Regions from separate parts of the Bacillus sp. SSR7 genome, predicted to be linked through region 2. Evidence: riboswitches for the same ligand, from Rfam matches in the RefSeq annotation. Region 2 holds a riboswitch; the other holds the start of a gene.
What was found. Region 2 has a riboswitch for thiamine pyrophosphate ahead of AC0NJG_RS16065 (MTH1187 family thiamine-binding protein). Riboswitches for the same ligand answer to the same signal wherever they lie in the genome.
Positions count from the first base shown of each region.

Region 1: another riboswitch for thiamine pyrophosphate. It lies ahead of tenA (thiaminase II); the one in region 2 lies ahead of AC0NJG_RS16065 (MTH1187 family thiamine-binding protein).

Region 1 covers NZ_JBVVXV010000001.1:262,088-277,736, reverse strand. The annotation lists gene AC0NJG_RS01540 (DUF3267 domain-containing protein) at 1-256, shown strand, start outside; gene AC0NJG_RS01535 (ABC transporter ATP-binding protein) at 561-1,331, shown strand; gene AC0NJG_RS01530 (ABC transporter permease) at 1,306-3,237, shown strand; gene AC0NJG_RS01525 (lipoprotein BA_5634 family protein) at 3,304-3,975, shown strand; gene AC0NJG_RS01520 (DUF3914 domain-containing protein) at 4,050-4,391, opposite strand; gene AC0NJG_RS01515 (esterase/lipase family protein) at 4,661-5,902, shown strand; gene AC0NJG_RS01510 (homoserine dehydrogenase) at 5,990-7,018, shown strand; gene pdxR (MocR-like pyridoxine biosynthesis transcription factor PdxR) at 7,170-8,618, shown strand; gene ddlB (D-alanine--D-alanine ligase) at 8,623-9,537, shown strand; TPP riboswitch at 9,610-9,715, shown strand; gene tenA (thiaminase II) at 9,839-10,528, shown strand; partial or broken gene AC0NJG_RS01490 (N-acetylmuramoyl-L-alanine amidase C-terminal domain-containing protein) at 10,843-10,965, shown strand; gene AC0NJG_RS01485 (heterocycloanthracin/sonorensin family bacteriocin) at 11,205-11,516, shown strand; gene AC0NJG_RS01480 (homoserine dehydrogenase) at 11,870-12,349, shown strand; gene AC0NJG_RS01475 (RNaseH domain-containing protein) at 12,649-15,036, shown strand; gene AC0NJG_RS01470 (DUF3959 family protein) at 15,245-15,649, shown strand, end outside.
Region 2 covers NZ_JBVVXV010000008.1:87,609-103,257, forward strand. The annotation lists gene AC0NJG_RS15995 (hypothetical protein) at 1-212, opposite strand, end outside; gene AC0NJG_RS16000 (helix-turn-helix transcriptional regulator) at 225-476, opposite strand; gene AC0NJG_RS16005 (MFS transporter) at 533-1,765, opposite strand; gene AC0NJG_RS16010 (TetR/AcrR family transcriptional regulator) at 1,831-2,412, opposite strand; gene AC0NJG_RS16015 (histidine kinase) at 2,493-2,636, opposite strand; gene AC0NJG_RS16020 (hypothetical protein) at 2,762-3,004, opposite strand; gene AC0NJG_RS16025 (thioredoxin family protein) at 3,018-3,332, opposite strand; gene AC0NJG_RS16030 (DnaJ family domain-containing protein) at 3,343-3,714, opposite strand; gene AC0NJG_RS16035 (glycosyl hydrolase family 18 protein) at 4,236-6,260, shown strand; gene AC0NJG_RS16040 (ABC-F family ATP-binding cassette domain-containing protein) at 6,712-8,262, opposite strand; gene AC0NJG_RS16045 (hypothetical protein) at 8,567-9,340, opposite strand; gene AC0NJG_RS16050 (ABC transporter ATP-binding protein) at 9,407-10,156, opposite strand; gene AC0NJG_RS16055 (ABC transporter substrate-binding protein) at 10,153-11,151, opposite strand; gene AC0NJG_RS16060 (ABC transporter permease) at 11,148-11,921, opposite strand; gene AC0NJG_RS16065 (MTH1187 family thiamine-binding protein) at 11,893-12,213, opposite strand; TPP riboswitch at 12,314-12,415, opposite strand; gene AC0NJG_RS16070 (methyl-accepting chemotaxis protein) at 12,477-14,216, opposite strand; cyclic di-GMP riboswitch class I at 14,359-14,443, opposite strand; gene AC0NJG_RS16075 (anaerobic C4-dicarboxylate transporter family protein) at 14,727-15,649, shown strand, end outside.

The sequences.
Region 1 (15,649 bases), on a different contig from region 2:
TTTTTGGCTAAATACGAATGCAATTCTATCCAAAGCGAGATTTTGGACATTTATGAGTTTACCTATTATTGTACTATCGGTCATTCCGGCCATTATATCATCTTTTGTATCAGGCAATATTAAATCAATCTTATTATTTGTATGTTGGATAAATTCAATAATTTCTGCTTCAGATATATACAATTCTTTGTTAATTGCAATGAAACCGAAGCACTCAATTTTTTGTAGAGGGTATTATAAAGTGAAAGAGAATTAAAATGGTGAGTCAAATACATTTCAATTAAAGGCGTAAGTTAAAAATATAACTTTGGGAAGGAAAAGATCGATAAAGTAATCGGTCTTTTCTTTTTCGTATAATAAAGATAGGATATTGTATTTCCTACCACTATACAATTATTATAAGATAGTTATGCGTTAATTTTAATTTGTAAATAGTGTTATTATCAGTTTTTTTAGAAATCTTACAAGCGTGTAAGATAAATGAAAGATGAATCAATATGAGCTATAAGAGAATTCATTTACACTCTATTGTGAGAAGTGCAAATGAAGGGAGAATAGAAATGGAAATTTTACATGCGAAAAATATTAGTAAAGTATATAAAGGGAAAATACCTTTTAAAGCATTAGTAGATATTGATTTATCAATTCAAGAAGGTGAATTTATAGGGATCATGGGGCCATCTGGTAGCGGGAAAACAACGTTATTAAATATGGTATCTACTATCGACTCTCCAACATCGGGAGAAATAGTAATAAATGGTACGAATCCTTTCCAGTTATCATCTGAAGATTTGGCTTTATTCCGTAGAAAACAATTAGGATTTGTATTCCAATCATTTAATTTACTTAGTACGCTTACAGTGAAGGAAAATATCGTATTACCGATGACATTAGATGGTGTTTCTGTGCAAGAAATGAATAAACGAGTAGAAGAAATTGCAGAGAAATTAAATATTACAGATATATTAAGTAAAAGAACGTTTGAAATTTCAGGGGGACAAGCTCAAAGAACAGCAATTGCTCGTGCAATTGTTCATAAGCCGCAATTATTACTTGCTGATGAACCGACCGGGAATTTAGACTCTAAATCTTCAAATGATGTAATGGAGATGCTGGATACGCTTAATAAGGAAGAAAAGGCAACGATGATGTTAGTTACACATGATCCGTATGCTGCGAGTTTTTGCAGTAGAGTAATATTTATTAAAGATGGTCAACTATATAACGAAATTTATTGTGGTGAAAGCAGACAAGCCTTTTATCAAAAGATTATGGATGTTCTTTCTTTGTTAGGAGGGAAAAGGCATGACTTTTCGTCAGTTCGCATTTAATAATATTTTTCGAAATAAGCGTACATATGCTGCCCATTTTTTAAGTAGTGCATTTTCGATTATGATTTTCTTTACATATGCCCTTTTATTATTCCATCCTGATTTACAGGGGGAGTTGAAATCGACAAGTAAAACAATAAGTACATTTGGTACATTAGGATTTCAAATATCCCAAGGTTTGATTTTTGTCTTTTCATTTTTCTTTATTTTATATTCAGTGAGCTCGTTTTTAAAAACGCGTAAGAAAGAATTTGGCATTTTAATGATGCAAGGTATGTCAATGAGACAGCTTAAGCAGCTATTGTTAATTGAAAATATGTTAATCGGACTTGGTTCGATTTGTATTGGGATCCTCATTGGCCTCATATTTTCTAAACTAGTTTTACTAATCAGTGCCAGTGTATTAATGATTAGTAATGGTTTACCTTTTTATATACCAGTGCAGGCTGTATTATTAACAGTTTTCACGTTTCTTGTCTTATTTTTAATCGTTTCGTTAGTTACATTTAAAACGGTTAAAGTAACCGAACTTGTGGAACTTATTCAAGCTGGAGAAAAGCCAAAGCCTGAACCGAAAGCTTCAATAATATTATCGTTACTTTCTTTAATTAGTATAGGGTATGGATATATTTCAGTATTTCGCTTTATTCAAAATCATAGTTTTATCATGCTCGTAATGGGTGTGCTCTTAGTAATTATAGGAACGTACTTTTTATATACACAATGTAGCGTTTATATATTGCATCTTGCGAAAAGGAGTGAATTTTTCTTTTTAAAGAGAACAAATATATTAACGTTTTCAGAATTAATTTACCGTATGAAAGATAATGCAACTATGTTTTTTATAGTGTCTATTATTTCAGCAGTTGCTTTTACAGCAATTGGAACTACCGCTGCTATTGGGAATAAAGAATTGGTAAGAATGACAAACCCATATACGTTTCTTTATATAGGTCCTGAAAAAGACAAAGTGGTGGATAAACATCTCTCTATTATAAAAAAACATCTTGCTGATGCGAATATTCCATATCGAACAGCTTCATCTTCTTATAAATATACAGAAAGTAATGTATATGTAATGAAATTAAGTGAATATAACGAACTTGCGAGAGCGCTAGGGTATCAACAAGAAACGATTGAAAAAGAAGATGAAATATTACTAATCCCTGGAATGGTATCACAAAAACAAGAATTTAAAAATGGTGACTATAAAAAGAATATTGAAGTCATTGAAGGAGATTGGATAAAGACATTTCGTGTGAAAAAAGCTGTAGAAAATTTAGTTTTACCACATGATACTAGCGGTATTTTTATCGCGGTTCAAGATCGTGTATATGATGGTATTCCTTTTAATATCAATCAAGATGATGTAGTTATTCAACATCGTACATACGGATTTGTTGTAGATGACTGGATAAAGACGAAAGAAATTTCAAATCAATTAAATAGTATATTCAATGCAGATGCAAGAGAAGGTAATTTCTATTTTCAAGCTTTGACTTTAAGTTTGTTAGAGGCAAAACAAACGAATGGATTATTACTTATGGCAAGTGTTTTAGTTGGAATCGTCTTCTTCACATTTGCCGCTAGTTTTATTTACTTCCGGTTATATACTGATTTGGATCGGGATCAACAACAATATAAAATGATTTCGAAAATGGGATTAAGTAAGCGAGAGTTGAAAAAAGTTGTAACGAGACAGTTATTATTAATGTTCTTTTTACCGATTACCATTGCAGTAATACACACAGTGGTTGCTTATATGGCATTGCAACAATTAGTCGATTTTTCTATTTTAAATAGTTCTATTATAATTTTAATTTCATTTATCTGTATACAAGTTTTATATTTCTATATAACTCGTTGGCGTTATTTACAAAAGCTTTATAAAACTATGGAACAGTAGGGAATATGAGTAAGTAAGACTGCATAAAAGCATGTAAAAACAATTTGATTTATGAAAGGAACTGTGATGAAGAAAATATTATCTATTTTCATTTTAAGTATATTAATGTTAATAAGTTTAAGTGCATGCTCTAAAAATGAAAACAGATTTCCAGCTAACGGTGTATTAATCATTGGAGATGAAAATAATACTTTATCAATTATGAATCGTTATCAGGAAATTACGAAAGAAAATGAAGTGTTTTCTGTAAAAACGGGTACATTCGGAAATGGACAAGTTTTAATTTTAAATGAATCTACAGCACAAGCGTTGATTAAAACAAAGGTTTTTCGTGAAAGAGAGAATGGATCCAAATTTAGACCTATAGATACGTTACCTAAGTTACCAAAAGAAGGCTCGATTTTGTTAGCACAAGAAGATGAAAAAAATTTAAAAAGTATTGAATTAGAAGGAAAGGAGTTTACTGTTAAATACGGTAGTGATGCTTGGATAGGTAACACTCGTAAATATCCAACACAAGCGTATGTAATTGTAGCAAAAGATAGTGTGTATAAAGAATTAAAAGCAAATGAAACGAAAATGCATCTTCTCCACCTGAACAAGTCTTTAGGTGATGAAAAACCTAAAATGTCGACAGATAATACATTAATAAATGAAAAAGTAAAAGTAGAAAAGTTAATTAAAGATCATCAAGGAGAAGTATCATTTCAGTTTGTAACGATTGGAGAAAAATCTTAAAAAAGAGTTCGAGGTTGATAGAAATTTTATCAATCTCGAACTCTTTTTACTTTAGAGCATTCATATAACATAGATTACATTACTTCATTTAATCGAGTCTCGCTCGTTTCTTCAATCGCATTTGAATTTTGAACTGAATTATTTTGAGCTTCTTTTTCTTTACGGGCTTTTTGTAGCATTTCAAGGATGATCCATAAAGGAACACCTTTATCCTTTAACATCTTCCATAAATCTAATTCATTAAATTTATGTTCAGGCTGTTTCATTTCTTTTTCGGATGAACGAATATCGAACTTGATAGGATCATTTACTTTCTTACTTTCAAGTTTAGTAGAAGAGATAGTATTATGCTCAAGATTAGATGGAGTTATTTTAGTAGGTTGAGATAATGTATGAATATTTAATCCGATTTGCATGCTTTTTCCTCCTTTTCAAGTAATGAGATTAGTTTTCTTATGGTTTTTAAATCTTTTTAACATGAGGAAACTATATCTAATTATAAATTCAAATAAACAGATTTACAAGGTGTATTGTAAAAAGTAAATGTTTACTTGAATTAATATTTATCAACATTTGTATATGTTTTCTATATATACAACGTATATAAAATACTTTACATTATGTTTAAGTTATTAAAGCATGCTGTAAAGTGAAAAATGTAAACGTTTTATCAGGGGGAGGAAATATGGGGAAGTTATTTTTAAAAATATGTTTTTTTGCATTAGTGGCTGTTTGTTCATTGGTAGCGAAAATAACATATGCTGAAGAGAGTCAACAAAATAATTATCCGATCATTTTAGTAAATGGGTTTGCCGGATGGGGTAGAGAGGAAATGCTAGGGGTTAAATATTGGGGGGGTGTTCATGATATACAAGAAGATTTGAAACGTAATGGTTATACAGTTCATACTGCAGCTGTTGGACCAGTTTCTAGTAACTGGGACCGTGCATGTGAATTATATGCCCAAATTAACGGTGGAACAGTAGACTACGGTGCCGCACATGCTGAGAAACATGGACATAATCGTTTTGGTAGAACTTATAGTGGTTTTGCGCCGAATTGGAGTGAAACAAATAAAGTTCATTTAGTTGGGCATAGCATGGGTGGACAAACGATTAGAACATTAGTACAGCTATTAAAAGAAGGCAGTTTTGAAGAAAAAAATTATGTGAAAAATCACCCAAACACCAAAATATCACCATTATTTGAGGGCGAGAAATCATATGTTCATAGTGTTACAACATTAGCAACTCCTCACAACGGTACAACACTTGCGGATGGTAGTCTTCTACTACCGTTCCTTAAAGATTTACTCATTACAGCTGCAAGTTTTGGAGGAAACGATAATTTATCACTATATGATTTTAAATTGGATCAATGGGACATAAAGAAAAATGTTGGAGAGTCCTTTTTCCAATACAGTAATCGTATTCTAAATAGTTCACTTTGGAAAAATACAAAAGATATAAGTCAATGGGATTTAAGTACAGATGGTGCAAAGGAGTTAAATAATTGGGTAAAGACGCAACCGAATGTGTATTACTTATCCTATAGTGGACATGCATCACAAGCGGCACCTATAACAGGTTTACATTTGCCTCATATAACGATGAATAAAGTGTTAATGGGGAATGCATTTTTCTTAGGTTCCTATGCAAGGTATGAAGAAAATCGTCCATTAATTGATACTACTTGGTGGCAAAATGATGGTGTAGTAAATACAAGTTCTATGATTGCACCTTCTTCTAATGCTACCGTAAATAATAATGAGTCATTACAGATTGGGAAATGGAATCATATCGAAACGAAAGCAAATTGGGACCATCTCGACATGGTAGGATTAAGTATTTCAGACACGTTAGGTTTTTCTAACATTCAAGAGTTTTATAGAACAATTGCTGAAAAGCTATCACGTTTACCGAAATAGGTAATAATAAAGCGCTCTCGATGGAATTCGAGGGCGCTTTATATTATATTGAAAGAGGGATTTGGTAGAAAAATATGGGGGGATATTATGAAAATTAAAGTTGTACTATCAGGATATGGAACAGTAGGAAGAGAGTTTATAAAATTACTACATGAAAAATGTTCATATATATATGAAACATATGGTATAGAGTTAGTTGTAAGTGGCGTATTAGGTAGAAATGTTGCAATACATAAGGAGGATGGATTATCTATTCATAACTTATTAATGTATGGTAGCAGTAGTGCTGCAATTGAAAAGTATATAGAATATCATCCGGAGGAACGTGCAACAGATAACATAAGTGGTACAGTGCTGGTGGAATCAACAGCTACAAACCTTAAAGATGGAAATCCAGGGAAACAATATATAAAACAAGCGATTGAAAAACAAATGGATATAGTAGCAATTTCAAAAGGTGCGCTTGTTACAAACTGGAGAGAAATAAATGAAGCTGCAAAAATCGCAAATGTACGAATTCGATATAGTGGTGCAACTGCTGCGGCATTACCGACACTTGATATTGGTCAATTTAGTTTAGCTGGTTGCCATATTGAAAAAATAGAAGGAATATTAAACGGGACTACAAATTATATTCTTTCGAAAATGAATGAGGAAGATATTACGTTTGAAGAAGCACTGAAAGAAGCGCAAAGTAAAGGGATTGCTGAAACGAACTCAATATTAGATGTAAGTGGTTCTGATAGTGCGTGTAAATTGTTACTTTTGACAAACAGTTTAATGGGAACAGAACATACGCTTACCGATATACAAATAAAAGGAATTGAACATGTTACACAACAACAAATTCGAAATGCTAAAGAACATAATAAATATATTAAATTAATAGCTTCAGCATATAAGGATAAGGATGGTAAAGTGGCTCTTCATGTGGAACCGCACGAAATAGATAAAGATCATCCGCTAGCAAATGTAAATGGGACAGAAAAAGGGATTACGTTCTTTACAGATACGATGGGACAAGTTACTACAATTGGTGGTGCTTCTAATCCACGTGGAGCCGCAGCAGCAGCTTTAAAGGATGTTATAAACTTATATCGAAAAGATTTGTCCTAACTGGTGAAGTCTAATAATCAGTGGGGATGAATATTCTCACTGATTAAAGTTTCATTTTATAAGGCCGTACCGCCCTTAATAAAAAATACATATGTAGTGGACCTTTTGAGAATGAAATAAATATGCAAAAATGATTGCAGGGGGTAAGGAATTGTTTAAAGATTTTAAAGTTGTGAAAGATCGTCCCGTTTATATTCAATTGAAAGATTATTTGAAAAAGATGATTATGAAAGGGCATTTGCTCGGGGATCAAAAAATCCCTTCAACAAGGGAACTAAGCGAATTACTAAGTGTGAGCAGAAATACTGTACTCGCTGCTTATGCCGATTTAGAGCAAGAAGGACTCATTTATGCAGTTAAAGGAAAAGGAAATTTTGTTGCGAAGGTTGATATTTCAAACACTTCGTCTGTTGAAATAGATTGGAAAAATAAACTTAATACAGTTACCTTATTAGCGGATGAATTAGATTTAATGAAACATGGTGTCCGCTGGGAAAAAGGAATGATTGTTTTTAATAGCATTGCTCCGGACGAAAAGCTATTTGACGTGGAAAATTTCAAAAGAGCTTTTCTTACTCGTATGTCCATTGAAGGTGATGTCGTATTAAACTACGGCTACGCAAAAGGTTATAGACCGTTAATGAACTATCTACTTCATTATATGGAAATGAAAGGTGTAGATATTTCAAATAAAGATATATTAATTACAAATGGATTTACCGAAGGATTGGATATTGTACTTTCCTCATTATCGAAGAAATCAGGGCGGGTTATTTGTGAGAATCCAACTCATCATGCTGCGTTGAAGCTTTTTCGTTTACATGGACTTGAAGTGCATGGAATAAATATGAATGAAGATGGCATCGATACGAATGAAGTAGAAAAAAGTTTGCGTAAAAAGGATTTTGATTTCGCGTATTTAATTCCTTCTTATCATAATCCAACTGGTATTGTCACGAGTTCGGAGAAAAGAACGGAACTGATGAGATTATTTTCAAAATATAAAATTCCTATTATAGAAGATGGATTTAATGAAGAACTACGTTATTCAGGTTCACATTTAGCACCATTATTAACTTTTGCTGGTGCTGGTAATAATGTGATTTATATTAGTAGCTTTTCGAAGGTACTTTTCCCTGGTTTACGTGTAGGATGGATTATTGCAGATAAAGAACTAATTCATCATTTAGAAAGTGTAAAAAGAGCAAGAACGATTCACACTTCTACATTAGATCAAGCTGTTCTATTTCAATATTTACATGAAGGATATTTTGAAAAATATTTAAAAAAGGCAAGATCAGTTTATAAGAAAAAATATGAGTTAGCTGTTGGGGCATGTAACGAGTACATTCCGTTTCAAAGAATGACCGGTGATGGTGGCCTCCATTTATTTATAGAGTTAGAAGAAAAAATTCATGCCCGTACGCTTTTGCAAAAGTGTTATGAGCAAGGGGTTACATTTTCTCCTGGAGATGTTTTTTATTCTGATGGAGGAGGAGCGAACACGTTTCGATTAGGATTTTCACGTCTGAAAGAAGAAGACATAGTTCGGGGAATCAAAATAATTGGTGATACAATAAAAAATGAAATTTGGAGTTGAGGAAATGAGAATTGGCGTTATTATGGGTGGAGTATCTTCTGAAAAACAAGTATCAATTATGACTGGAAATGAAATGATCGCACATTTAGATAAAAGTAAGTATGAAATAGTTCCAATTACGTTAAACGAAAAAATGGATTTAATCGAAAAAGCGAAGGACATTGATTTCGCGCTGCTCGCATTACACGGAAAATACGGAGAAGATGGGACAGTTCAAGGAACGCTTGAAAGTTTAGGTATTCCATATAGCGGAAGCAATATGTTATCTAGCGGTATATGTATGGACAAAAATATTTCGAAAAAGATTTTACGTTATGAAGGAATAGAAACACCAGATTGGATTGAACTTACAAAAATGGAGGATCTTAATCTTGATGAATTAGATAAATTAGGATTTCCTTTAGTGGTAAAACCAAACTCTGGTGGATCGAGTGTTGGGGTGAAAATTGTCTATGATAAAGACGAATTAATTTCAATGCTAGAAACTGTGTTCGAATGGGATTCTGAAGTAGTAATAGAGAAATATATAAAAGGTGATGAGATTACATGTTCCATTTTTGATGGTAAACAGTTACCTATCATTTCAATTCGACATGCAGCGGAGTTCTTTGATTACAATGCGAAATATGATGATGCAGGTACTATTGAAGAAGTTATTGAACTTCCAGCTGAATTAAAAGAACGTGTAAACAAAGCGTCACTGGCTTGCTATAAAGCATTAAAATGTAGTGTTTATGCAAGAGTTGATATGATGGTGAAAGACGGTATTCCATATGTAATGGAGGTTAATACATTACCAGGGATGACACAAGCAAGTTTACTACCGAAAAGTGCAGGTGCAGCGGGAATTCATTATAGTAAACTATTAGATATGATTATTGAAACTTCATTAAGAGTAAGAAAAGAAGAAGGGTTTTAAGTAGTGGTATTATGAATACTTTTGACAGTAACATGAAGTGTGTTATGATGAATACAATACGATAATTAAATATTTATCCACTAGGGGGGCCTATTATAGGCTGAGATCAAATGGGAATTTGAGACTCTTAGTACCTGATCTGGTTAATGCCAGCGTAGGGAAGTGGAAAAGACATTGCTATTTTATGTATAAATACTGTCAATTTCACTTTCTTTACGCCTGTAAAGAAAGTTTTTTTATTTTAAAGCGTTAATAGCTGTGGATAAATACTTATATTAAATGAATTATTGGAGGAATTTAAATGACTTTTTCACAATCATTGCGTAAAGAAGTAGATTCAATTTGGGAAGCTAGTTTTCATCATCCTTTTGTAAAAAAACTTGGTGAAGGAACGTTAGATTTAGCTAGTTTTCGCTATTACGTGCTTCAAGATTCATATTATTTAAGTCACTTTGCTAGAGTACAAACATTAGGAGCTGCAAAAGCACTGGAATTAGAAACGACAGCTCGTATGGCACACCATGCCCAAAATACATATGAGGCGGAATTATCATTACATGAGAATTTTGCGAAGAAACTAGGGATAACACAAGAAGAAAAAGATAATTTTATCCCTGCTCCAACTGCATACGCATATACTTCACATATGTATCGTGCTGCGTACGAAGGACATTTAGGCGATATCATTGCAGCCATTTTACCTTGTTATTGGTTATATTATGAAATTGGTGAGCGTTTAAAAGAGTGTCAGCCAGAAGAGCCAATTTATAACGAATGGATTTCTGCTTATGGATCTGATTGGTTCCGTACATTAGTTGAAGAGCAAATTACACGGTTAGATACTATCGCTGAAAAAGTAACTGAATCAGACCGTAAGCGAATGAAACAACATTTTATTATTAGTAGTCAATATGAATATTCATTTTGGGAAATGGCTTATACTTTAGAAAAGTGGCCAGTGGATACAGACGTAAAAGATGTAATTGGATAAAAATGAAAGTAACATTATAGATAGGTATGGATAATGCCTATCTATATATTTTTTCTTGCTAGATTTGCGTAAAGTTGATAGTGTTACGGATACGGCAAAATGTCATATCGATAAGTTAGTTAAGTTAATTTTTTGCGCATTAACTGGTTAAACTTCTGCCACATTTATCCCGCTTTAATGGGCAGTAAGACCCCCACCGCAAAATTCAGCGAAAGCAAAGAAGTTAGGCGGGGATCAACTGCCCATAAAAGTCCGATTGGTGAGGGCTGATAATCAGTGGGGATGAAGAAACCCCCCACTGATTAAAGTTTCACTTTATATTACAAACAAACGGATTAACATATTTCGTTACTGCTCCAACTTCAGATGAACAGCGTAATGGAATGAAATTCTACCTTGAACGTAAAGGGTACGGCATCATGGTTATTGAGAAATGAATTGAACTTAGTAAGCATGAAGATATAACACTAGAATTCAAATTTTATAATTTCTATTTATAAAAATGAGCCCATAGTAAAAATAGGTACATAAACAAGGTGCATCATCTAGTGTTAAGTCATACTTTGTTGGTGTATGAATTGAACTTAGTTTATAGCGCTATTTCTACTTAGATTTAACGAACAGAGATATAGGAAAGCATCGATGAGGTTTTATTTTATAAACGGAGGTTATGAAAATGAATCAGTTTCAACAAGAACTACAAGCGTTAAGCCTTAATGATTACCGGTCTGGAGATATTGTGTATTGGGATCAGCAAAACCAATATCCATATTACTATATTGAAGATGCTGCTCGTCGCTGTGGCGGTTGTGGTCGCTGTGGAGGTTGTGGTCGTTGTGGCGGTTGTGCAGGTCGCTGTGGTGGATTCCGTTGTTTTGGTTGCTTCGGTTGTTTTGGTTGTTTTAGTTGTGGCGGTTGTGGCAGCTGTGGTAGTTGCTCTAATTGTTTTAATGGTACTTCTGATGCTATTGTAATATATGAATATTGACTACATTTATTAATAAAAAACATTAGCTTTATACATGTACATGCCGACAAAGAATATAGCTATCGCTAATGGATATATAGGTGTAAATCAAGGTGAGGTAGATAAAGCGATGATTAGATTTAAAATCTAATCATTGCTTTTTTTATGGATTTATCATCAAATGTCTGTCTAATTTAAGGAGTGATTTCTACTAGCTAGTGTGTAGCTAATGAAATTATTACAAATATGTAAGGTTAATGTAATGTTAATAGATAGTAAATTAAGAGGCTTGAGTGTATTTTAAATAGGATTAAAAAGTACTGTTTATCTATATAATAATGGGTAAATAATATTTAATTAGGAAGTGTATTAAAATGATTGAATTTAAATCTATTATCCATTCGTACAAACTAAAGAGAAAAATAGCTAAGGATTTATACGGAAAAAGAGATGAATTGACAATGTTATTAAATGAACTTAATTACATGAAAAGTACTGTAACATCTGAAAAGAAGAAAGATAATATATTATCTCGTTTAGAATTAATTTATCAAAATATGAAATTAGATAAGCTGTATCCTCTTCCAGTTGCTTGTAATAGTAAATTATTGGAACGATTAGAAAAAGAATCTCTACATACTATTGAGGATGGTGTAAACTGTCTACATTACATGTTAGATATGAATTATGAGAAAATAAAACAATATGGATCGAATACAAGTAGGTCATTTGTTCCGTTATCGCAGTCTTCCATTTGTCTTGCTGATTGTATTTGTTTAACAGGATTTGTATTAGGTTTACTAGGAGCAATTTCATTTGGAGGATTCATATTATCCTTATGTTCAATTACATAATGGTTCATATTTTTAAGAAGAGCACCGACTTAAGGTGTTCTTTTTTAGTTTTATTGTAAAGTTATTGTAAATGATAAATACATTAAGTTATTTATATTGTATAATTTGTATGTATTGAAATATTGTTTTAAGGGGGCTGTATATGATAATTACTTTTTATTTTAAAATGGGCTGTTTCAATAATATATGATTCGGAGAAATGTTTTTTACTTTTCTTTTAAATACTTGATTTAAATGGATTAGAGCAAGTGCTAGTTTTTTGACAATCAAGACAAATAAAGAAAGGAAGTAATGATTTTATGAACAAACTAAGACTGTTAACATTTGAAAATATAGTAGAACCTCTTTTAAACGAAAGCGTATCATTTATATATTTTCCTATTGAATGGCTCGATATTGTAGAGATACATTATAAGACATTTTTATTAACGAGTAAGTTGAAACGATTAAATGAAAGATTATATGATATGTTTTCTGATATATTATTTATTCAGCATAATCCATATGTATTAAACGAAAATACACCATGGATTGTATGTAAAGAACCTATTAGAAAAGAACAACTCGATTATATTTTTCAAAGTTGGTATGAGATTATTCATGATTGGAAACCGAATAAATTAATAGAATCGCCAAAATATGAATGGCATTACGATTTAATTTCTAATTTAACAGTACTACATGATAAGGAAGTATATACTAAGTGGGTGCCCGCTTTAATTTCACATATTTTTTGTGAACGTCCTGTACAATTAGAAAATATACACGAAGAAGATATATATTTTTCTCCTCTTAGATCACAAAATATTTGTGAGGCGATGTCAGAGCCTATTAAAGATGAAAAAACAGAAGACTATTTCGCCTATGTATTTCGGTTCGAATATATAACGCGTGGAGGAGAGAACATTCCATTATTAAATGTTTCAATAGGAATTCGGAGGTTTTATCAAGAATATAACCATCCAGATATTCCTTTGCTTTTGAGACGAAAACGGGGCATGATATTAATTTCTACTCCAGAATTTGCATTGAATAATAAAAAATTACGGTTTGTAAAACTAAAAGTACAACAAGCTACAAATGGTATTAAGTGGATTAAAATATTTAGAAATTTAAAAGATGATTTTCATATAGGTGGAGAAGTTGAATTAGAACATATTCTTCAATATCCGAAAGATTATATGCTAGGAGCAAATCTTAGAGTGTTGCTTCCATACAATGAGAGAATATATAAAGTTCAAGGTACTAAAATAAAATCTGGTATAAAAGCAAAAGAAAGAGAGTATCTATTTAAAGGGTTTCAGCAAAAATTTTCTTATTTCACATTACTACCAGAATGTAAAAGGATGGAAACGGATAATAGGAAAGAATTATTCCCTTTAATTGCACCAAAAGGATTAGAGACTATAACGCTAGAAATATGGTCTGAAAAAATATCGCTGGAAGTAGAACAAGCTTTATTTGAAAGTGAAATGGTGTTAGCTCAAATCAGTGAGTCATCATATATATTAAATGCAGATTCTCCAGTATTGTTAAAAATAGTAAGATGTAATATTGAAAAGGTATTGCAAAATCCATATAAAATGCAATACTGCCAGAAGTATAAAATGAATTTAGTAGAGGATGTTATGAAAGCGGTTTATGCTACTGCAGGTGAGCGCAATGATGCGACTTTGGCGTTAATTGCAATGAAAAATTGTGATGGACGTGAAAAAATTGATCCAAAGCAAATTGTTAGAGAAGGATTTGCAAGAACAAACCGTATTTCAGCATTTATAAATTTATTTATAGGCCAAAGTGTATCTCGTAAAACGATTATAAATGGTATTTTGAGTTTATTAGAACAAAAAGGATTTTTGAAACGTAGTTGGAATAAGATAAATTTACCTTGTACATATGTTAATTTATCAATTGAACGAATCTCGAAATTTGATTTCTTACCTATTTTTTCACAAATTAAAGGAAAAGAAATTTTATATAAATTATATGGGAATACAGAGTGGCAAACGATTGATCGTCTATTATTGAATATAAATAAACATACTACCTTTTTACCGCAGCCTTCAAAAAGAAATGATATGGGCATTCAATTTAAACAATTTGTTTCTGAAACATTAGCGGAAATTTTACAACATGCAAAAGAGCAAAATGAGCAAGTATACTTCATTATAGATGCGAATGTAAGAAAACATTGGATAAAAGAGGTGCAAAATGAAAAAATTGATATAGATACTTTCCCTGACATTGTTCCAGATGTGCTAAAGGTTCCAAACTTAAATGCTGTAAGAATAAATACATCTTTTGATGTACCAAAATACGGTGTGATAGAATGTGATGACGTACTGGATAGTACGAGTTTATATATAGATCAAAAGGGAATGTATTATAGCACTGGTGAGTATCTGTGTAATGATAGTGAAACATTGCATCGATATATACTTGAAATATTACCTCTAGGTGTAAAAGCTGTTGAAAGGAACTATATTGCCAAAATGGTACATTATATGTGCTGTAATTCAAGTATGCTTTTGGAAAAGAATATACACATGCCATATTCTATGCATATGGCGAAAGTAATAAAGAGCTATATGACGGATATAGATGCAAGAGAGTTTAAAGAGTTTGATGATGAATTGGATGTAGATATTCTAAAAATAGAGAAGAAAGATTCAATTATTCTACTTTAAATAATAATAGACAAATCCTGTTCATTATATAGGTCAGGATTTGTCATTTTTTCATGTAAATAAGGATATCTTTTGTCATGTATCTTCTCTTTTACATATTTACTTTATTTCCATACAGGATTAAGATGTTTTTTAGAAATGAAAAACTACACCATGTGGAAAAGCAATATGAATTGACTCAAAAGAAATTTGAAAGGAATGAGGAATTGTGAAGAAATTAGATGTGCTATTAATGCTATTAAGCGGCCTCTTTCCAGTTGCAGGAATTATGAAACAAATCCCACTAGAACAATCTTTATATATTGGAGGCCTTTTATTTTTCACCAGTTTCGGTAGTTATTTTGCGAAAAAAATATATTCACGTATATGTAGTTGGATAGCGTATGCGCCATTTATTACACTACTGTTAGTCATTTGGCATCAAGATATTTCAACAAGTTCAATCATAGAGAATGCAAAAATTGCTGCTTGTATCGCTTTAATCCCATGTTTATTCCGTTTTCGTACATATGGGCTTACTTTCGGTTTATTCGCATTATGGGCTGCTTTACTATGGGATATTAAAGAAGTGCAGTCGTTAGTCATACTTGAACGTATGTCGAGTTTAATGACA
Region 2 (15,649 bases):
AATACATGTTTTTCTAAATCTTCGTTCTCCTCAGTATCCCCTTCAACGCTATGTGATGCCAAACTTTTAAATAGATAATGTAACGCGATGCTACAAATAAATAGTGCATACCAATTTACTTGAAGTTCAGTTAACCAATAGTAAAGTGCAAACACTAACGTACTTATAGCCACTAATGCCGTAACTACAAGGTTTATTTTCTCTTTCCCCAACAACTACTCCCCCTACTGCTTGTACAAAAATAGTTTATCAACAGTTGTTCCTAATACTTCCGCTAAACGAAACGCTAACGCTAAACTTGGATCATATTTATTATTCTCAATTGCATTTATCGTTTGTCTTGAAACTTTACACTTATCAGCTAATGCACCTTGTGAAATATTATTTTCAGTGCGTAATTCATAGATTTGATTTTTCACACCATTTCTCCTAACATGTAAAATCGTTTTTACATCATCAGTATATAATTGGGGCATTTCATTGTCAAAAGATCGCCATGAAAAAAGGGAGCAATTCAGCCCCCCTGCAATAGCTATTTCGAAGCCAATGAATTCGTCATTTCCTCTTGATTAACAACATCTTCTTTCTTTATTTGCATACGTAAAACCGGACCTATTGCTAATAAAATAAGTAACATTGCTATACAAAATACGGTAACTAGTGAGGTCATCTCCTTCAATCCTCCAGCTAGTGAAGTTCCAATTAACATTGCTCCCATAAACAGCGGTAAAATCGTCCCATTTACTCTTCCAATCATATTTTCTGGTACAAGTTGAATCATAAGCGTACCGACAACGATATTCACACAGGCTAAACAAATGCCTGTTCCAAACCTCATAAAACTAGTAATCCAAAATGATGTAGATAGCCCTTCTACTAAAAATGACATCGCTAATATGCTCATACCGAATACGAACATCTTTTTCGGGTTCACTTTTGAAGCGAAAATCGCAGCAACAATACCACCAATTAACATACCTATTCCATCAGCTGCAGCTAAATATTGAACTGCTTCCTTTTCCATTCCAAGGCGTTCTATTACAAGAAACACCTCTAATGGCATTGTTAATCCAACAGCTAAGCCTATAATGGTGAAAGTGATTGTAATCATACGTAAATTTTTCGTATGAAGAACATATTTCCAACCTTCTTTTATATCATTTTTTAATGAATCTCTCGCCACTTGCTCTTTTTCAACCCATTTTGGTAAAAATGAAAGGGCGATAGCAGATAACAAAAATAAAATGATTAAGCTATATAGTGACGTAAATAAACCAAGTTGTGTATACACAAGCGATCCTACCACCGGTCCAAAAATCAGAAATAATGACTGTAATGTTTGGTTAAATGCAATCGCATTTGCTACCTGTTCTTCTTTTACATAGCGCTTAAATATACGCGAAGATGATGGCTGAGAAAACTGACCTACAATCGCGGAAATGAGTGTTGCAAAAAATATAGCCTGCCAATAATCCAGTTTTAACAACAGGACAATTCCTATAATAGACAGGACACTTAATACATCTCCAGCGACCATTGTTCTTTTCGGATTCCAGCGATCAGCTAGCGCACCACCGATAAACGAGAAAATAAAAATAGGTGCATATTCCATAACTGATAACAACGACACGGAAACTGGATCATTATTCGTTCGCTCCATTATGAAATATAGAAGGGCCATATTTCTGATCCAAATTGCAAATTGTTGTAAAATATCAGACGCCATAACGAGCATAAATGCTCGGTTTTTAAATAAAGCGTTCATTTACATTCCCCTTTCATAAACCGACCGTTCGGTCTATTTTGTTTTGTAAGAAAGCAACTGACCTATTATTCAGCTGCCATTCCCTTTAACAATACATCTATTGCCTTTTTATAAATACGTTGTAGCTCTTTATAATCTAACTCGTAGTAAAGTACTCCAAGCCCTGATAATAATCCATTCACAATATACATAAGATCGCGCGTATTATCTTCACGAAACTCTCCAGACTGTATGCCTGCTTCAATTAGTTTCTCAAACATAACATATGATTCTCTAGTTAAAGCTAATAGTTCATCCAAAATCTCTTTACTTACAACTTGGCTCATAGAGAATTCCTCTATTGCATTTGAAATTGGTTGCTGTATGTCCTCTACATGATATTCCGCGAGACCATATAGTTTTTCAGTATTCGTACTATACAACTTCTCTTTTTCATTCCATTTTTCAAGCCAATCATACGTATGCTGTTTTACTACAAATAAAAATAATTCTTCTTTACTTTTAAAGTGATAATAAATGCTTCCTTTACTTCTCTCTGTAATTTCACAAATTTCTTCCATAGATGTAGCTGAATAGCCCTTCTGTGAAAACAGACTTTCTGCTTTATATGCAATTTCTTTCTTTATCTCTTCTGCGCTTCTTCTCATATTCACACCTCTTTAAACCGACCGTTCAGTCTAATGATAACAAATCAAAAACCTCTATCGCAAGAGGCTATATTCCTTATTTAAGAAAACGTACTTTCAAACCAAGTTCGAATCGTATGTATTGTTCCAAATTTAAATGCTAATTTAACTAGAAATACGCCTCCCGCAGCTAATAAAAATAACACTACTTTCCCCTTGTTTTTCACTTTCGGCTCCCTTTTCATTTCCATTCCCCTTAGTATGTTAAAAATATTAATCAAACGTTTGTTTAACTGTGTTTATGCATATGTAAGCCGACTAATCAAACGTTTGTTTAAAAAGAAATACGCCTATATAAGGCGCATTTTCATCAATCACCACCACCGCAGCTTCCCCCGCTATCTCCCCCAAAAGACCCTCCACAATCATGTGAACCTCCATCATGCGAGCTATCATTATCAGATCCAGCAAAGAAAAATAATGGTGATGAGTTGTTAGATGAATTATGAATGTTATTTTGTTTCGCAAGATTTACCTTCTTTTTGTTTGATCGAACTGCTGTTACGATCGTTCCGACTACAACAAATAATAGTATGACAATAATAAATTCCATATAAAATCCTCCCTTATTCCTTGAATAATTGAATGGTTCTCTCTAGATTTTCAAGTGAAATGAAGCGTGATTCGCGAAGGATCTCTTTTCCTTTATAAAATAATAAAACTGTTGGCCCTGTAAATACTCCATATCGCCCTGCAATCTCTTGCATGTCTTGTAGTAATATCTCTATTTTCTCTACATAATCATAATTCTCTAATACGCAATTTACTTTTCTTAGCATAACATCACAAACACCACAATTTTCCGTTTTAATAAACAGAAGTACCAATTGTTGTTCTTCAATATAGGTCGCTAATTCTTCTATCGTTTTAAATGTAGTCATCTTATCCCTCTTAGCGTAATTTACGAAATACTTTGTCTTGATACATACGAAAAGCTGAACTATCTTTCATCTTTCTCTTTTCCATTACCTGCTGAAAACGAAGCGTTTTTGCTGTTAACTCTTCTCTTAATTTCTTTCTCTCTTCTTCATCATAACAGCAAGCAATTAGATCCTCTATTTTTAATATATCTTTTTGTAGTTCCATTTCTGGTGGAATCATTCCCGCATTTTTTAAAATTTTATAACTCATTCTAAGTTCTGGAGGTACCATTGAAAGGTCTTCTAATTGTAGTGGTTTTCCTTTTCCCGGAATATGATTAAGGTCTCCATTCCGTATTGCTTGTCGAATTTTTTCTTCAGCAATGTTCAAAAAGACATCCACACCATTCGCTCCTTTACATATTTTTACTATTATTTTACATGATATTTTCTCATCTCGCTACGCTATTACAAATTGACTTCATACAATTTTTTCTCAAATTTAATTACAAGAAGCCTTTTCCTCCCCAATCAATATTTTATTTTCATGTGTAATCTGTATTAGAGCCACTTCATATTGAGAAAGTCTTTTCGAATTCAATAAAGCGTTTACACCAAATCTTACATTTGCTACGATTTAATCACCCCAGCTCCCTTGTATAGACTTCGTGATGTCTGATCATTTTTATCCCGCTTTAATGGGCAGTAAGACCCCCACCTCAAAATTTAGCGAAAGCAACGAAGTTAGGTGGGGGATCAACTGCCCCTAAAAGTCCGATTGGTGAGGGCTGATAATCATTGGGGGATGAAGCCCCCCACTGTTTAAAGTTTCACTTTATCTAAACGTTTCATACGTCTAGATTCATTGTGATTTATTGGCGCATGCCTTTAAATATATCTTTTATTTTGAAAGGAGAAATGACTATGAGATTAAAAAAATTCACACCGCTATTACTATCCCTACTACTCTTCTTACCTCTTTTTCTCACGAACTTTATTACTCCAAATTTCGCATTAGCAGATTCACCAAAGCAAGGTCAAAAAATTGTTGGGTATTTTCCTTCGTGGGGCATTTACGGACGTAATTATCAAGTTGCAGACATTGATGCATCAAAGCTAACTCATTTAAACTACGCTTTCGCTGATATTTGCTGGAATGGAAAACATGGAAACCCTTCTAATCACCCCGATAATCCAAATAAACAAACGTGGAACTGTAAAGAATCTGGTGTACCACTGCAAAATAAAGAAGTCCCTAATGGTACTCTCGTACTCGGTGAACCATGGGCCGATGTCACAAAATCTTATCCTGGCTCAGGTACAACTTGGGAAGATTGTGATAAATACGCACGCTGCGGAAATTTCGGCGAACTGAAACGATTAAAAGCTAAGTATCCTCACTTAAAAACAATTATTTCTGTTGGTGGCTGGACTTGGTCTAACCGCTTTTCTGACATGGCCGCTGATGAAAAAACAAGAAAAGTATTCGCTGAATCTACAGTCGATTTCCTACGCGAATATGGATTTGACGGCGTTGATTTAGATTGGGAATATCCGGGCGTAGAAACGATTCCTGGTGGTAGTTATCGTCCTGAAGATAAGCAAAACTTCACCCTACTCCTTCAAGAAGTTCGAAATGCATTAACGAAAGCTGGTGCAGAAGATGGCAAACAGTATTTACTAACAATCGCATCAGGTGCAAGCCAACGTTATGCCGATCATACAGAGCTAAAGAAAATCTCTCAAATACTTGATTGGATTAATATTATGACATATGATTTCCACGGTGGATGGGAAGCTACTTCTAACCATAATGCAGCTCTATACAAAGATCCAAATGACCCAGCAGCGGATACGAAATTTTACGTAGATGGTGCGATAGACATTTATACAAATGAAGGGGTTCCAGCAGATAAACTCGTATTAGGTGTACCTTTTTACGGACGTGGATGGAAAAGTTGCGGAAAAGAAAATAATGGACAATACCAACCTTGTAAACCAGGTAGTGATGGAAAGCTCGCTTCTAAAGGTACTTGGGATGATTATTCTACCGGTGATACAGGTGTGTATGATTATGGTGATTTAGCAGCTAATTATGTGAATAAAAATGGTTTTGTTCGCGGGTGGAACGATGTAGCGAAAGTACCTTATTTATATAATGCAACTACAGGCACATTTATTAGCTACGATGATAATGAATCTATGAAACATAAAACAGACTATATAAAAACAAAAGGTTTAAGTGGCGCAATGTTTTGGGAGCTTAGCGGAGATTGCCGTACAAGTCCAAAATATAGTTGTAGTGGGCCAAAATTACTTGATACGTTAGTAAAAGAATTACTAGGTGGACCTATTACTCAAAAAGATACTGAGCCACCAACAAACGTAAAAAATATTGCTGTTACAAATAAAAATTCAAACTCAGTTCAATTAAACTGGACTGCATCTACTGATAACGTAGGAGTTACGGAATATGAAATTACTGCTGGGGAAGAGAAATGGAGTACAACAACAAATAGCATTACAATTAAAAACTTAAAAGCTAATACAGAATACAAATTTTCAATAATAGCAAAAGATGCCGCTGGGAATAAATCACAGCCTACTTCTATTATTGTAAAAACAGATGATGCTAACACAACACCTCCTGGTGGAAATAGCAATGCTACCTTTTCAGTAACTTCAAATTGGGGAAGTGGTTACAACTTCTCGATTGTAATTAAAAATAGTGGAACAACCCCTATTAAAAACTGGAAATTAGAATTTGATTATAACGGCAATTTAACACAAGTTTGGGATTCTAAAATTAGTAGTAAAACTAATAATCATTACGTAATTACGAATGCAGGATGGAATAGTGAAATTCCTTCTGGTGGATCGATTACAATCGGAGGGGCAGGAACAGGCACTCCTGCTGAACTTGTAAATGCATCCATTAGCGAAAACTAAACGTAACTCCCACTAATTATTTCACTAAAGTTTGAATTTAGGTTTGATTCCTCTCTCCTAAATTCAAACTTTTAATTTTATGAAAAATCACAAATGAACATTATAATAACCTATTATAATTATATTTAGTTTCCAATATGAAGTTCGCGTGAAGTTCATCTGAATTTTACATGAATTTCCTTTAAGCTCTATTGTCTTCCTATAGTAATCACATTATCCTTTACATATAGGAATTATTTTAATTCCATTTCAAACTATCTATATATATAAAGAAAGATAGTCGCCTATTAGGGAAAGGCATCTAGTATTATTATAAATATAACAAAAGAAAAAGCACGCTTATAAGCGCACCATAAGAGTGCTTCTTCATACAATTCTCATGTAAAAGTTCTCGAAAATCATGTTAATCACAAAGAAAAGGCATTAGCTTATACAAGCTAATGCCTTTTCTTTATTCATATTGTTCAGCGTTCCATTCTTCTATATTCCATACTTTTGTTATCCATGCTTCATAGAAAGAAGACTCATGTGAGACAAGTAAAACTGTTCCTTTATATTGTTGTAACGCTTCCTGCAAAGCCTTCTTCGTTTCTATATCCAAATGATTAGTTGGTTCATCTAAAATTAAAACATTACTTTTCGCTACGATAAGTTCACATAAACGTACTTTCGTTTGTTCTCCGCCGCTTAATAAACGAATAGGTTTTAATACGTGTTCTTCTTTCAATCCACACTTCGCTAATGCTTGCCGTACTTCTTTCTTTGTCATATCTGGTCTTTCTGTCCAAACTTTCTCTAATGGTGTTGTTTCTGAAGCAAACTCTTCCTGTGCAAAATAAGCAGGATTTACTCGTTCTCCAACAGAAATCGAACCGCTTAGTGGCCTTATTTGACCTAATAACGTTTTTAACATCGTCGTTTTTCCAATTCCATTATGACCAACAATCGCTATCTTTTCTCCTTTTTTCACTTGTAAATTCAGCTCTGGAAATAACGGATCACTATAACCTATCCTTAGTTTCTCAGCTTGCAATATACGACTCACTGGCTCCTCATACACATTGAAATCAAAACGGGATCGAGTGACATGATTAACCTTTTCAACCCGTTGCATTTTCTCCAATACTTTCTCTCGACTTTTTGCCTGTTTCGCTTTTCGAATTTTATTTTTTTGAATAAATGTTTCTAGCTGAGCAATTTCTTTTTGTTGTTTCGCATACGCCGATTGCAATTGTTTCGTTTGCACTTGATAACTTTGCATAAACTTTTCATAATTTCCTACGTATCGCTTCACTTTCCCTGCTTCTAGATGATAAATAACATTCGTAATACTGTTCAAAAATACTTCGTCATGTGAAATGATTACATAAGCTTTTTCATACAGTCTCAAATACGATTGCAACCATTCTATATGAGCTGTATCTAAATAGTTTGTTGGCTCATCTAGCAATAAAACATCAGCCTTTTCTAAAAGGAGCTTCCCAAGTAATAACTTTGTTCGCTGTCCTCCACTTAACTTTGAAACATCCTTTTCCAAACCTACTTCAAATAATCCTAAACCAGTTGCTACTTCTTCAATTTCTGTATGAATTTGATAGAAATTAGAACTTTCCAATATAGTTTGTAATTCTCCATACTTTACTAACAATTTTTCTAATTCTACTTCTCCTGCTCCATTCATTTCTTCTGCTATTTTTAACATCTCACATTCAACCGCATACAAATCAGAAAATGCACTTTGTAAGTAGCCTTCAATTGTTATCCCCTCTTGTAAATCCATATGCTGCTGTAAAAAACCTATCTTCACATGCGGGAACCATTCAATGTTCCCGTCATCATGTATAAGTTCTCCTGTTAAAATCCTTAACAATGTTGATTTTCCGATTCCATTTTTCCCTACTAACCCAACATGCTCGCCCTTTAATAGTCGAAAGCACGCATTATATAAAATGGTTTTCTCACCATACGAATGACTTACATTTTCTACTGTTAATATACTCATTTTTTTCTCTCCTTTACTTATGGTTCATAAGCTAAATAGAGAGAGCAACAGTATAAAGCCTTATTTAATTTTGCATATAAAAATGGGTAAGGTGAATACACCTTACCCATTACATATTATCGTAAAAAAGGATTAAGGTTCTTTACCTGCTGTCTTCAATTTAGCTTAATCGATAAAAATGGGCAGACTTCTCCCATATCAAGCTAAAACCATTTGAAGAACAGTTGATAAAGTCATTTTATCCTTTCACTCCTTTAACATTTGTTATATTAAGAGTATAAACTACTCTGTTATATTCTATTCTCTACTTTTCCTTTTGTTCCTTCCTCGTTTTATCGTTTTCTGCATACATTTCTTTATACATCTTTTCTAACGCATATGGACTTGTAAAGATGAGCGTTAACGATTTCCACATATAAATTCTTCTTTGTAATTCTATTCCGTATCCTTTATTAACCATACTTTTCACTTCTTGAATATGGTCCTCAGTTTGAAATTGTTGTACAGACTTCAATTCATCCGTTTTAAAATCTGTTAAAAGACCTATCACAACTCGTCCATGCTCCTGTGACCTTTCTTCTAAATCAAACTGAATTGAATGAACAAAACCTAAAACGTGAAAAATTTGAGCATGTAAACCGACAACAGCACGTTGTTCCATTAAGTTGTAACACTCTCGTTTTAACACCTCTACCATTTCCAATGAATTTCTATTAACTTTCATTTTGCCGACAAACATAATTTTTACAATATGAGCGACTGCCCCCATACTTTTTAATACACTCTCTAGAATTTCTACCGCGTCTTCTATATAACCATTTGAAATTATAGAATGAATAAATTCATCTAATACCGCTTGAAACTTTTTAATTAAATGTAAATCACGTAACTCCGGAACATCTTTTCTCAATTGATCTCGACCTTGAACCCACTTTAAAATTTCTGTCATTTCTTCTTCTTTTAATTCATGATGTTCCATACCATACTTCATTAATAAAATATGATTTTTTAATAAAGCTTTTCTTTCTTCAAGATTATCTGCCGTTAATTCATCTACTATTTTCTCTATAGTTTTCATCTTCCTCCCCCTAGATAAAAAAGCCTCTTAACAGTAATTATACCAAAAACTGTTAAGAGGCTTTTTCTATTTTTTCATATAAGGAGCTAATACTCTCAAAATTTCTTCCTTATCTTTCTTTAACTCAAGTGATGTTAACATATCCATCGTTCTCGGCCTAGGTAATTTCACTTGTACCTCACCAACTATCGATGCTGGTCTTTGAGATAAAATAAATACGCGATCCGAAAGCAAGATTGCCTCATCTAAGTCGTGTGTAACCATAACGATTGTTTGCTTCTCTTGGTGCCAAGAGTTTAAAAGCCAGCTATGTACTTCCATTTTTGTAAAAGCATCTAATTTACCAAAAGGCTCATCAAGTAGCATAATTGGCTTTTCACATAAATATGTGCGCAGAAAACTAATTCTTTGACGCATACCACCAGACAATTCATCTGGATAATGGTCTGCATATTCATCTAGTTCAAACTGCTTTAATGCTTCCATTCCTTCTGTCAGCCTTTGTTTTTTCGGTTTCCCTTCGATTTCCAATGGAAGAACTATATTTTGTAAAGCTGATCGCCACGGTAGTAATAAATCCTGTTGCGGCATATAACTTACAACATCTTGTTCTTGTACGTGTTTATCGTTATACGTTACATTCCCACTTGTTGGATTTTCAACATTTGCAATCATATTTAATAATGTGCTTTTCCCGCAACCACTCGGTCCTACGAAGGAAACGAACTCTCCCTCTCGTATAGAAGCACTAATATTTGCTAATACATTCTTTCCATCGAAAGATTTCACAATATCTTTTATTTGTAATCCACTCATTTTTCACTTGGAAGGAACTCATTCGTAAAGGCATCTTTCACATCAATTTTCTTCTTAATAACTTTGTTATCATATAAGAAATTCATGTAATTCGTCCAAACTTCTTCCTTCTGTACTCCCCACGCTTTTGCATCATCTTGATACTTCGTACTTAACCATTTTTGACTTTCTTGTACTAAATCTTTATTTACATCTGGAACAGCTTTAATTAAAATATCAGCAGCTTCTTTCGGTTCTTTAATTGCAAAATTATAACCCTCTGTCGTTGCACTCATAAACTTTTTCACAAAGTCTTTATCTTGCTTCGTATGTTTTTCACTCGTAATAATAACAGGACTATAGAAATCAAGCGCTGGATCTAAGTCTTTCACCATAATCGTATTTAACTCTTTTCCTTGGCGCTTCGCTTCAATTCCATCCCATCCGTAATAAATCCATTCAAAGTCTGCATCACGACCAATTGATTTAAAGAAATCTGTTTGTCCCAAGATGATTTTTTCCACTTTATTAAAATCGGCTTGATTTTTCTCCATAATTGTCTTTAATGTAGCTTCTTCCGCTGGTCCTCCCCAGCCCCCATAACGTTTACCTTCAAAATCTTTCGGCGAAGTCATGTTATCTTTCTTAAGCGATGCAAAAGCTGAAGTGTTATGCTGAATAATCGCTCCTACAGATACAACAGGAATACCTTCTACACGAGCCAACGTTACATTTTCTTGCGCGCTTATTGCGAAGTCAGCTTTTCCAGAAGCTATCATTTGCTCTGCCGTCACATTATCACCAGGCTGAATAATTTCTACATCTAAGCCTTGCTTTTTATAATAATCTTTCGCTTGCGCTACATATAAGCCAGTATGATTCGTATTCGGAAACCAATCTAATACGACTTTTACTTTTTGATCTTTACTTGCACTTTCTTCTTTCTTCGCCGGATTACATCCAGCCACACTTACCGCTAATAAGGCAGCCAACATAACTTTTAAACCTTTTTTCATTTTCTGCCGTCCTTTCTATATATCCATGGTGCTGTTATTCTTGCCATAAACTCCACGATAAAATACAGACATAATGTCACCATAACAATAATTGCTGCCACACCAAATACTCGGGCTGTTAAAAAGGATTTTGTAGCTCTCGTAAGCATAACTCCTAATCCTTCGCTTGCACCGAGCCATTCTCCAATAATCGCTCCCATTACGCTATATGTAACTGCAATCTTTAACCCTGAGAAAAAGTATGGAAGCACTGCCGGAAACTTTACTTTCTGGTAAACTTGCCATTTCGTTGCCTTCATCGTTTGCAACAACTTCAACATATTTTTATCTACCGTTTGGAAACCTTCTAAAATGCTAAGCGCAATTGGAAAGAAACAAACGAGTATGACTACCATTACTTTCGGTAGCATTCCATATCCAAACCAAATAATAAATAACGGTGCAAGTACAACGATTGGAATCGTTTGCGAAATAACAAGTAACGGATTTATTAAAATACGAAATAAAGGGATAACGTCCATAAGAATTGCAATACTTGTCCCAATTAAAATCGCAAAGAAAAGTCCAATTATAACCTCCTGCAGCGTCTGCATCGTATTCGGTAATAGTAAATCTTTCATTCCAATTAATTCTTGAACAATGGCAGAAGGCTTCGGTAAAATCCACGGTTCAATTTTAAATAATGAAACAGATCCTTCCCATATCGCAATGAGAAGGATAAGCCAAATTGCTGTAATTATTTTAGATTGCTTCTGGTTTTGCATATTCATCACGGTACTTCCAAACTTTTTCATCTATCGTTACACCAGTGCTTGGACGATAATGGATTTTAATAGAAGTAATCACTTCTTCTGCTCCAGCATCTACACAAGCTTGTTGTGCACGTTTAATGATATCAAGAAGTACATCTAATTCTCCTTCCAGCGTTGTTTCCATTGCCCCTACTTCATAACGAACTCCCGATTGTTGTACAACCTCAATTGCTTTATCAACAACAGAATACACATCTTTGTTCTTTGCTTGTGGTACTACTGAAAACGAAATTGTAACTTGTTGTGACATAGTAAAATCCCCCTTATGAAATTAAATTTTAAAACAAGAAAAGGCTTTCCTACGCAGTAGGAAAGCCTTGTATGCAAGTTATTATAGAATAACATATGCTACATCACTTTAAGTAACTCCCTACGCTGGCATTATCCAGATCAGGTTGAGGGTCGATGTTTGCTCACATCCTCTCAGCCAATTGGCTCCCCGGTCCTTAATTCGTTTTCATTGTAGCATGATTTATTTTATTGAACAAACAAAAGCATGTATAATCATTTCATTTAACTTTTGAATTCCCCAATTAACTCTTGTAACTCCTGTGAGAGCCAGCTTAAAGAACTGGCTAATTCAGCAATATCCTGTACAGACATTTCCTGTTCTTTCATACTTTTTTCAACATTACTACTACTATTCGCATACTTATTTGCAATAAGTGATAGTTCATTTACAACACGAACAATATTTTGGCTATTTTGCAATATATTATTTGAATTGCTAGAAACAACTCCAACTTGATTGGTAACAGTTTGTGCTGATTTCGAAATTTTTTCAAAGAAAGCACCACTACTTTCAACAAGTTTCATTCCAGACTCTACTTCTTTTGAGGTTTTTTGCATTGAAACAACAGCTTCTTCCGTTTCGGCTTGTGTGTCCCCTATTAATTTTGCTATATCTTTTGCTGATGCTTCCGTCTGCTCTGCTAATTTACGCACTTCATCAGCAACAACGGCAAATCCCTCTCCAGTTTCCTCAGCATGTGAAGCTTCAATAGTAGCATGTAAAGCTAGCGAATTCGCTTGATTTGAAATACTTGTAATTACAGTTACAATATCACTAATTTCTTTTGATCTTACTTCCAAAGAATAAATGATAGAAGATAAATCTTGTACTGCATTTTGTATTATGTTCATTTGATTCATCGTCTGTTCAATAATACCATTTCCTTTTTCTGAATGATGCTTCGTACCTTCAGACTCTTTCGTCATTTGTTTTGCAATATTAGTTATCTCTTCCATCCTATCTTCCATTTCATATACAATATCTAAATACTTTGGTACTGACGTTTCTTGCAATTGAACGCCAGCCCTTAACTCAACTATAGAACTTACGATTCCTTGGACTGCCATGCTATTTTCTTTCGTACTCACTGACAATTCTTGTGAAGATGAGGAAACCTGTTCTGCCGTCTGCTTCAATTTATCTATAATTCCTTTAAACTTCTCGATGGTATTATTAAAATACGCATTAATAATACCAATATCATCTGGTCTTTCCTCTAATTTAATACTTAAATCACCTTCACCAACTCTGCGCAATCCTTCACGTAAATCCCGCAATGGAGCAAGTGCGTTACGTACGATTAAGAATTGAATAACAGTTGCAATTAAAACAGAAATACAAATAAACATTAAACCTTGTATAATGAACTTTTCCTTTGTAATAGGAACAATAGAAGCATCTACATCGGCTGCAACAATTGCCACAATATTTCCATCTCCATCTTTAATTGGCTCTAATATCGTTACCCATGATCCTAATAGATCTTCATATACTACTGTCATATTTGCTTTTTTCGTGCTCATTACCTTATCGTATGCTTTCATCCAAAGGTCTGGTTGTTTATAATATTCTCCCGGCCTTACTTCAACAACATTTGCTAACTCTGTAGACAAATCGACGATTAGTAACTCACCTTTTTCGTTTTCTTTTGCTCCAACAATATAGATTTGTCCAACGCTATTCAATTCTTCCGTTGCTTCATCTAATTTCTCTGTTAACTTCTCTCTCTTTTCTCTTTGTGCCACTGGGTCTTTTGTAACATCTCTCACTATTTCTTCGTCTAATTTATGTAATACCGTATCTCCTGTTTCAAAAGAATGCCTTTCAAATATAGACATCATGCTATTTTGAAACATGTTAAAACTTAACGCTCCCATAGTACCAACAAGCGTCAAAATAACTAGCACAGTTAACAATACATTCTTTTGAAGAAATGATAGCTTGTGCCAATATTTTTTCATCAACATCACCTTTCTTAATTAACTTAATATAAAGGAAAACTATTAAAATAGAAACCTTATCAACAGCTGATAAGGTTTCTCATTTGTTCACAAATAAAAAAAAGACCAATGAAAAAGCATTGGTCAAGACCAACCCTATCCGTCCGGTAACTGGCTAGCTTAGCCTTTCGGCCTTAGCTCCTGTAGTTTTGCGTCCTAATGTTTCCATCAGTTTGCCTTTCTCGCTGAACGAGTTGAACGATATGGGAGTTCTATGAGAATGTAATTATTCTCTATCAAAGATTACAACATAAAAATTAAAATGTCTACCTATTTAGAGATATAAATGTAAATTTTTAACGTATTATTTTTTCGAAATAATTTAACAAAGTACGTGAATGTTACATTTCTTGTGTTATATAATAAAAAATGTATATAACACAAGGATTGTTTTGAGTATTTATTTTAATTTTCATTTAAATTAAATTATTCGAATATATCTTAACTAATGAATTTCGGAGGTAGTTTATCATGTTTTGGCTACAATTTCTTACGTTACTACTCTGCATTTTTATTGGCGCACGCCTAGGCGGAGTTGGTCTAGGAGTAATGGGTGGCGTTGGTATGGCAATACTTGTTTTCGTCTTCCACTTACAACCTACAGCTCCTCCTATTGATGTAATGCTTATGATTTTAGCAGTAATTACAGCTGCTGGTGCACTCCAAGCCGCTGGAGGAATGGACTACCTTGTTCATCTGGCTGAGAAAGCATTACGAAAAAATCCAAAACGTATTACATTCTTTGCTCCAATTGTTACTTATTTATTTACACTCTGTGCAGGAACTGGTCACGTTGCTTATTCTGTACTTCCCGTTATCGCTGAAGTCTCTCGCGAATCCGGAATTAGACCGGAACGACCAATGTCAATCGCTGTAATTGCTTCCCAACAAGCAATTACAGCTAGTCCTATATCAGCTGCAACAGTTGCACTTTTAGCAATGTTAGCTGACTATAAAATCACCTTATTAGATATTTTAAAAGTAAGTATCCCTTCTACTTTCATCGCTTGTATGGTAGCTGCATTTGTTGCTAGCAAAATGGGGAAAGAATTAAATGAAGACCCTGAATACTTAAAACGATTAAAAGAAGGAATGATTCCTAAGATTGAAGAGAAAAAAGAATTTGTTGGTGTAAAAGGTGCTAAATTATCAGTTATCCTTTTCCTAGTAGGAACTTTTCTTGTCGTACTTCTCGGTTCATTTGAAGCACTTCGTCCAGGATGGATAGTTGATGGGAAGTTAGCCCGTCTTTCCATGCCAAATACAATTGAAATGGTTATGTTAACGATTGCAGCTCTTATTATTATTTTCTGTAAACCAAATGTAGAAAGCATCGTGTCTGGTAACGTCTTTAAAGCAGGGGCAACAGCAGTTGTTGCTATTTTCGGGATCGC